DNA from 2 places in the Streptococcus sp. 2_1_36FAA genome. Region 1 is predicted to be linked to the other one. Evidence: predicted binding sites of a transcription regulator. Region 1 holds the regulator's gene; the other holds the start of a gene.
What was found. The regulator HrcA, encoded in region 1, represses chaperone genes, less so after heat shock. The targets are predictions, from matches to a motif close to TTAGCACTCNNNNNNNNNGAGTGCTAA.
Positions count from the first base shown of each region.

Region 2: a site for HrcA is predicted at 1,263-1,289, ahead of groES (co-chaperone GroES). Genes of this name have one in related genera too.

Region 1 is NZ_KI391976.1:207,862-211,287, forward strand. It holds gene dnaK (molecular chaperone DnaK) at 1-432, opposite strand, end outside; gene grpE (nucleotide exchange factor GrpE) at 802-1,338, opposite strand; gene hrcA (heat-inducible transcriptional repressor HrcA) at 1,374-2,408, opposite strand; gene HMPREF0847_RS08850 (ABC transporter permease) at 2,572-3,300, opposite strand; gene HMPREF0847_RS08855 (ABC transporter ATP-binding protein) at 3,293-3,426, opposite strand, start outside.
Region 2 is NZ_KI391975.1:54,249-57,674, reverse strand. It holds gene groL (chaperonin GroEL) at 1-935, opposite strand, end outside; gene groES (co-chaperone GroES) at 958-1,239, opposite strand; gene HMPREF0847_RS05595 (ABC transporter ATP-binding protein) at 1,399-2,202, opposite strand; gene HMPREF0847_RS05590 (ABC transporter substrate binding protein) at 2,202-3,426, opposite strand, start outside.

The DNA.
Region 1 (3,426 bases):
GTTGACGATACGTTCTACTTCAAGACCAGCGATTTTACCAGCGTCTTTAGTCGCTTGGCGTTGCGCATCGTTAAAGTAAGCTGGAACTGTGATGACTGCTTTAGTTACTTTTTCACCAAGATATTCTTCAGCGTAGCCTTTCAAGTATTGAAGAATCATAGCTGAGATTTCTTGTGGAGTGTATTCTTTGCCGTTGGCAGAAACTTTTTCAGAAGTCCCCATCTTAGATTTGATAGAGATAACAGTATCTGGGTTTGTTACTGCTTGACGTTTTGCAGCATCACCAACGATGATTTCACCGTTTTTAAATGATACTACAGATGGAGTCGTACGATTTCCTTCTGGGTTTGCGATGATTTTGCTTTCAGTTCCTTCAAGAACTGCAACTGCTGAGTTTGTTGTACCTAAGTCAATACCGATAATTTTAGACATGTGTTTTTCTCCTTAAATTTTACATTCTTTCTTTTTGATACTCTTCTTAGGTGGCGGCGCCGTCAGAGCTTGACTTCGTCAATCTCTTTGACTAAACTTTGAGCCTAAGGTCTCAAAGTTTGCGCAAATAACACCACGGCGAAGAGTATCGTCTTTTGTTCGCTTCGCTCACTATTGCAAAGCTGAACAATTTCTTCTTATCTTTCTTCATAGTTTATTGTCATTTCGGACGAGTTTTCAAAGTATATATGTTGCGACGCGAGAAGTCGAAATCGATATTATTTCGACGACGAGTTAGTAAGGAGGCTAGGCAAACGCCATAGCGATTGCCGTTTTCTGACGAGTTGCTTTAGCAACCGTCAGAATTGCCTAGTTATAGACCACTACCATTGCTGGTCGTAGGATGCGGTCATGGAGTTTGTAGCCTTTTTGGAAGACTTGGGCGATGGTATCTGCTGGGTGTTCGTCGTCAGCTGGAACAGTTTGAATAGCCATGTGATAGTTATGGTCAAATTCTCCATCGGCCGGAATTTCTTCGATGCCTTCTTCTTTGAGAGCATGAATCAAGCTTTCCTGTACCATTTCCAGTCCCCTTTTGACATCATCTGTCAATCCTTCAACAGCAAGAGCACGCTCAAGGTTGTCCAAAGAAGGTAAGATCGCTTTTGCTAGATCTTGACTACGATAGCGTTGCAAGAGCTGACGTTCTTCATTGGCACGGCGTTGAATGTTCTGCATTTCTGCATGGGCACGGAGATATTTATTTTCAAAATCATCTGCCCGCTCATTTGCTAGTTCTAATTCTGATTTTTCGGGGCTTGCAGATTTAGCTTGCTCAGCTGTTTCCACTGCTTCCTCTTTCACTTCTACATCTTCTGGATGTTTTTCTTGTTTATGTTTTGCCACAAGGCACCTCCTTTTTAGGAATGATTATACTGTAATTAGTGGACTTCATAGTGATTACTACTGAGGTAGCGATAGAAGTCCGTCAGTTTCATAGTCAAGACACGATTAATCACATTAACCTGGCTGACCACTCGCTGATAGTCGAGATTGACTGGTCCAATGACTGCTAAAATTCCAAATCCTCTGTAAGGAATCAGAAATTTGCTAGAAATAATGGTCAAATCAGACAAGCAACTTTCTCGGCTATCTGCCACGCGCACGCTTTGCATCTGATCCTCGGCTAGACTGTCTCTAATCTCAAAGGCCACCTTCTGTGAATCATCAAAGAATTGATAGGCCTTCAAATCTGAAAAATTCAACAAGCCAACCTTGCCGGACACAATAACATTCTCTTTGAAAATATCACCGAAGATATGCTCAAACAGATGAATAACATTATCTGTCGTAGTGAAATAGCGCTGGATAATCTGGGGAATTTCCGTCCGAATCTTGTAGTGAATATCCAAGACTGTCTGTCCCAAAAATCGCTCCTGAACCAAAGCTTTAAGCCTATCCAAGTCTTCTCTTAGGAAGTTGCGCGGAATCATAAACTGACTGGTGATAGTATTGGACTCATCTAGAGTGAAGACTGCTAGAGCCGTATGCTGACTGAGTACTACGATATCAAATGCTGTCAAACGTTGCCGACTGGGTTCGACATCCAAGGCAACAACTGTGCAACCACTCAGCTTAGTTAGAAGGTCCGCTGCCTGTTGAAGAATGTCCTCCAAGTTGAAAAACTCATGGTCAAAGGCTTTGATAACCTCATAAAGTTCATTCTCAGCTAGACGATCAAAAGATAGCGAATGCTTGACGAAGTACTGAAAACCAGCCACGCTAGGTTTACGACCACTAGATGTATGAGCCTTCTCCAATAGTCCCTGTTTTTCTAGAGCTGCCATATCGTTTCGGATAGTGGCGCTACTAGAATTGATGGAATCCTGTAAAGCTTTGGACCCTACTGGCTCGTGAGTCTTGGTAAAGATATCAATAATCAAATTTAAAATCTCATTTTGACGCTCCGTTACCACGACACCACCTCCATTCAAGATTTCCTTCTTTGTTAGCACTCGATCACCTTGAGTGCTAACTCATGATTCTATTATACACTCTTCCCGAACAAAGTCAAGATAAAAATTCAAAAAATTAGCACTCTTTTTTCAAGAGTGCTAAAAATCAGTCTAAAGACCTAGGTTAATCATCCAAGGCTTTCATGTTACTCATTAAGTAGAAAGAAAGTCCTGCAAAAAGAAGCAACCAAAGTAGCAGAGCCATAAATTCTCCGCTCCATAAATGGAAATGAGACCAATCTTTCATATAAATAGTAAAGAGGCCCATAAAGCTATAACGCAGAACCTTAAATAAATCCTCATTCATATTCGAAAACATAGGAATAAAAGCTACCAAAAGCATAGCTGGAACACTAAGGGATTGTGCCATGACCTGATTTTTACAAAACAGACCAACCATTAAGAAGAAGAAAATTAAGACTAGCAAGGTTAACAAGAGAACCAAACCATAACTGAATACCTGATTAGAAAGCTTAGCTCCTGCCAAAATCGGGGTAATGATGATATAAAAGATCCCAATAATCGCTGGCCAGATTAAGGCAGAGAGAATGTATTGACCAGCTGTCACACCAGCCAAGCGCAAACTTTGCAAATTATGTTTTTCCCTTTCCTCAGCTAAGATGATAATAATGGGTGTCCCAACAGACATGGCTAAAGAGAAGGGCAAAGAAATATTCATTAACAAGATAGCTAGTCTGTCTGCTCCCAGTTCTTTACCTGCTCCATTCAGAGAAAAAATAAATTTATAGAGAAAAACGAAGAAAACTGGCATGAGAACTTGTAATAGGATACTTTTATTTGCTAATGTCACTTGACCTCTCAGCCAAATCATACCTTTTAATTTATTAGACATTTAAGGTACCTCCTGTCAAAGTGATGAAAACATCTTCTAAAGTTGGTTCGCAAGAATGAATACTGATAACATTTGACAGATCCATGCCTCCTTGCAATTCCTCAAAGGCCACCGTCTTCGTTGTCA
Region 2 (3,426 bases), on a different contig from region 1:
ATAGTCGCATCCTTGAGGTCCAAACCAAGATCTTCTGTAATGACTGTTCCACCTGTCAAGATGGCAATATCTTCCAACATAGCCTTACGACGATCACCAAAACCTGGTGCTTTAACAGCAACAACGTTGAAAGTTCCACGAATCTTGTTAAGAACCAGTGTTGGCAAGGCTTCGCCATCCACATCATCTGCAATGATCAAAAGCGGACGGTTGGTTTTCAAGATGCTTTCCAACAATGGCAGGATTTCTTGAATGTTAGAAATTTTCTTGTCTGTAATCAAAATATAAGGATTGTCCAGATCAGCCACCATTTTTTCACTATCTGTCACCATGTATTGAGACAAGTAGCCACGGTCAAACTGCATTCCTTCTACAACATCCAGCTCAGTTTCCATCCCTTTGGACTCTTCGATAGTGATAACTCCGTCGTTGCCAACTTTTTCCATAGCCTCAGAAATGTATTCACCGACTTTCTCACTACGAGAAGAAACGGCAGCAACCTGAGCGATCGCTTCCTTGTTAGAAACTGGAATAGCAGTTTCTTTCAGAGCGCTGACAGCTGTTGCAACAGCTGCTTCAATCCCACGACGGATACCGATTGGATTGGCTCCGGCAGTTACGTTTTTGATTCCTTCGCGGACGATAGCCTGCGTTAAAACAGTTGCTGTTGTTGTTCCGTCACCTGCGATATCGTTGGTTTTGGAAGCAACTTCTGACACCAACTTAGCACCCATATTTTCAAAGTGGTCTTCCAATTCAATTTCTTTAGCGATGGTCACACCGTCATTGGTGATAAGGGGAGAGCCAAAAGATTTTTCCAAAACAACATTGCGACCTTTAGGTCCCAAGGTTACTTTGACTGTATCTGCTAAAATATCGACTCCGCGTACCATTGCACTTCTTGCATCAGCTGAAAATTTAATGTCTTTTGCCATTTTTTATCCCTCTTTTCTAATCTTACTCAACTATTGCTAGAATATTGGCTTCGCTGACTAGAAGGTGGGTTTCTTCACCGTCTTTCACTTCTACTCCTGCGTGGCTTTCAACAAGAACCTTGTCTCCAGCTTTGACAGATGGTGCTACCAATTCACCAGTCAGCGTACGAACTCCTTGGCCAACCGCTACAACTGTGGCTGTCTTAGTCGCTGCATGACTGTTACCTGCAATAACAAAACCGCCAACTTTCTCTTCTTTTTCTTCTATTTTTAGGACCACTCGGTCACCTAATGGTTTTAACATAGTATCCCTCCTGAGATTGAATTTTAGCACTCTCGTCTATCGAGTGCTAATCTATAGTTATTATTTTATCACTTGGTCAAAAATAGTCAAGAAAAAAATACTATTTTTCTTCAAAGAACTTAAAAAAACTGATCAGAAAAACCAATCAGTTTTTTTGTCTTACCCTAGGACTAGAGCATCATCATTCAGTACTTGACCACTGTTTTTATGGAAGAGATCCATGAGCTGAGCTACCGTTAGATTTTCCTTTTCTTCACCCTTCACATCCACGACAATCTTCCCATGATAGAGCATAATCAAGCGATTACCATACTCAATGGCGTGTTCCATGTTATGAGTGACCATGAGGGTTGTTAGTTTCTGCTCTTCTACTACTTTTTTCGTTAAGTTCATCACCATATCACTTGTTTTAGGATCGAGAGCTGCGGTATGTTCGTCCAGCAAGAGAACCTTAGGTCGAACTAGGGTCGCCATCGAAAGAGTCAAAGCCTGTCTTTGACCACCAGACAAGAAATTAGCATCCGTCTTCATCCTATTTTCGAGACCTAGGCCGAGATGTTCCAGTGCACCCTTAAAGATTTGGCGTTCTTCTTCCGTAATTGAGCGTTTGAAAAAACTCCGCTTCTTCCCACGACGGTAGGCAATGGCCATGTTTTCTTCTATCGTTAAATTGGTGGCTGTCCCCATCCGCGGGTCTTGAAAAACTCGACTAATACTTTTCGATCGATCAGCTACTGAAGACTTTCTAATAGACTGACCATCAAGCAAGATATCTCCATCATCAATCTCTACGACACCTGCGATAGAGTTCATCAAGGTTGATTTCCCTGCTCCATTCCCACCAATTACGGAAATAAAGTCTCCCTGTTCGATTTCGAGATCCAAGCCTCGGAGAACAGGATTCTCATTGATTGTTCCTTTTTCAAAGGTCTTATGAATATTGGTTAATGTTAATAAAGGCATTAGCTGTCACCTCCTGGTGTTAAGGTTTTGTTTGCTTTAATCTGCAATTTTTGACGAATTTCTGGAACGTAAAGAATGAGAGCAAGAAGAATAGCTGAGGCTAATTTAAGCATTTGAGCATCCACATTCATAGCCAGAATAACTACTAGAACTAAACGATATAGGATGGATCCGACCACAATGGACCAGAGACGTTTTCCAAGCGGAAGGTATTTAACAATGACTTCGGCCAAGATAATCGATGCTAAGCCGTTTACAATGGTTCCTGTTCCCATATTCATATCCGCATAACCATTATTTTGAGCTAAAAGGGAGCCAGCAAGGGCAATTAGCCCATTTGAAAGCATATAACCTAAAATCTTAATTCGGTCAACTTTAATTCCATTGGCTGCCCCCATAGTCAAATTATCTCCGGTCGCCCGCAAAGCTAAGCCAAGCTGGGTATTGAGTAGGACAATTAAAAGTAAGATAACAAAGGCAACGAAAGCAAGCCCTAATACAATGACAGAAGCAGTCTTGGATAGACTAAGTAAACTTGTCATCATAGTTACCAGGGTCTTTTGCCCAGAAAGAGAAAGATTAGAACTTCCTAGTACAAGTAAGTTAATAGAGTAAAGGGCAGTCAGGGTGATAATCCCAGTCAGAAGAGCTGGAATCTTCATCTTGGTATGTAGAAAACCAGACACTGCCCCCGCCAGCATTCCAGCAATGAAACCGCCAATGGTGGCTAGAAGAGGATTCAGGCCTTTCATAATCAAAATGGCTGTAGTTGCTGCACCAAGTGGGAAGGATCCTTCTGCAGTCAGGTCTGCAATATCTAAAATCCGGAAGGTAATGAAGACTCCAATAGCCATAATGGACCAGAGCAAACCTTGAGATAGAGCAGAGAGTACAATATCTAGAAGACCACCAGATGAATCAGACGACTTGGATTTAGAAAGAGAATTCACTTTCGGATTTGCAGTGTTTTTAGTAGAAGAGCTTTTCTGAGTTGTTTTTTTCGTTTGAGCATTTGCCTGCTCCTCTTGCTCAATGGCACTGATGTCGATTCCTAGAAGCTGAGCCATTTCTTTATTAGCGACTGCCTTTAGCGTCTCAGGATCTTCAGCTGAAATATCATCGACCTTTTCTCCATTCATAATTCGAATAGCCATTTTAGCAGTTTGGCGACCCAAAGCTTCAAAATCAGCCCCGTAGGTAAAGAGCACCCCATCATCTACCACG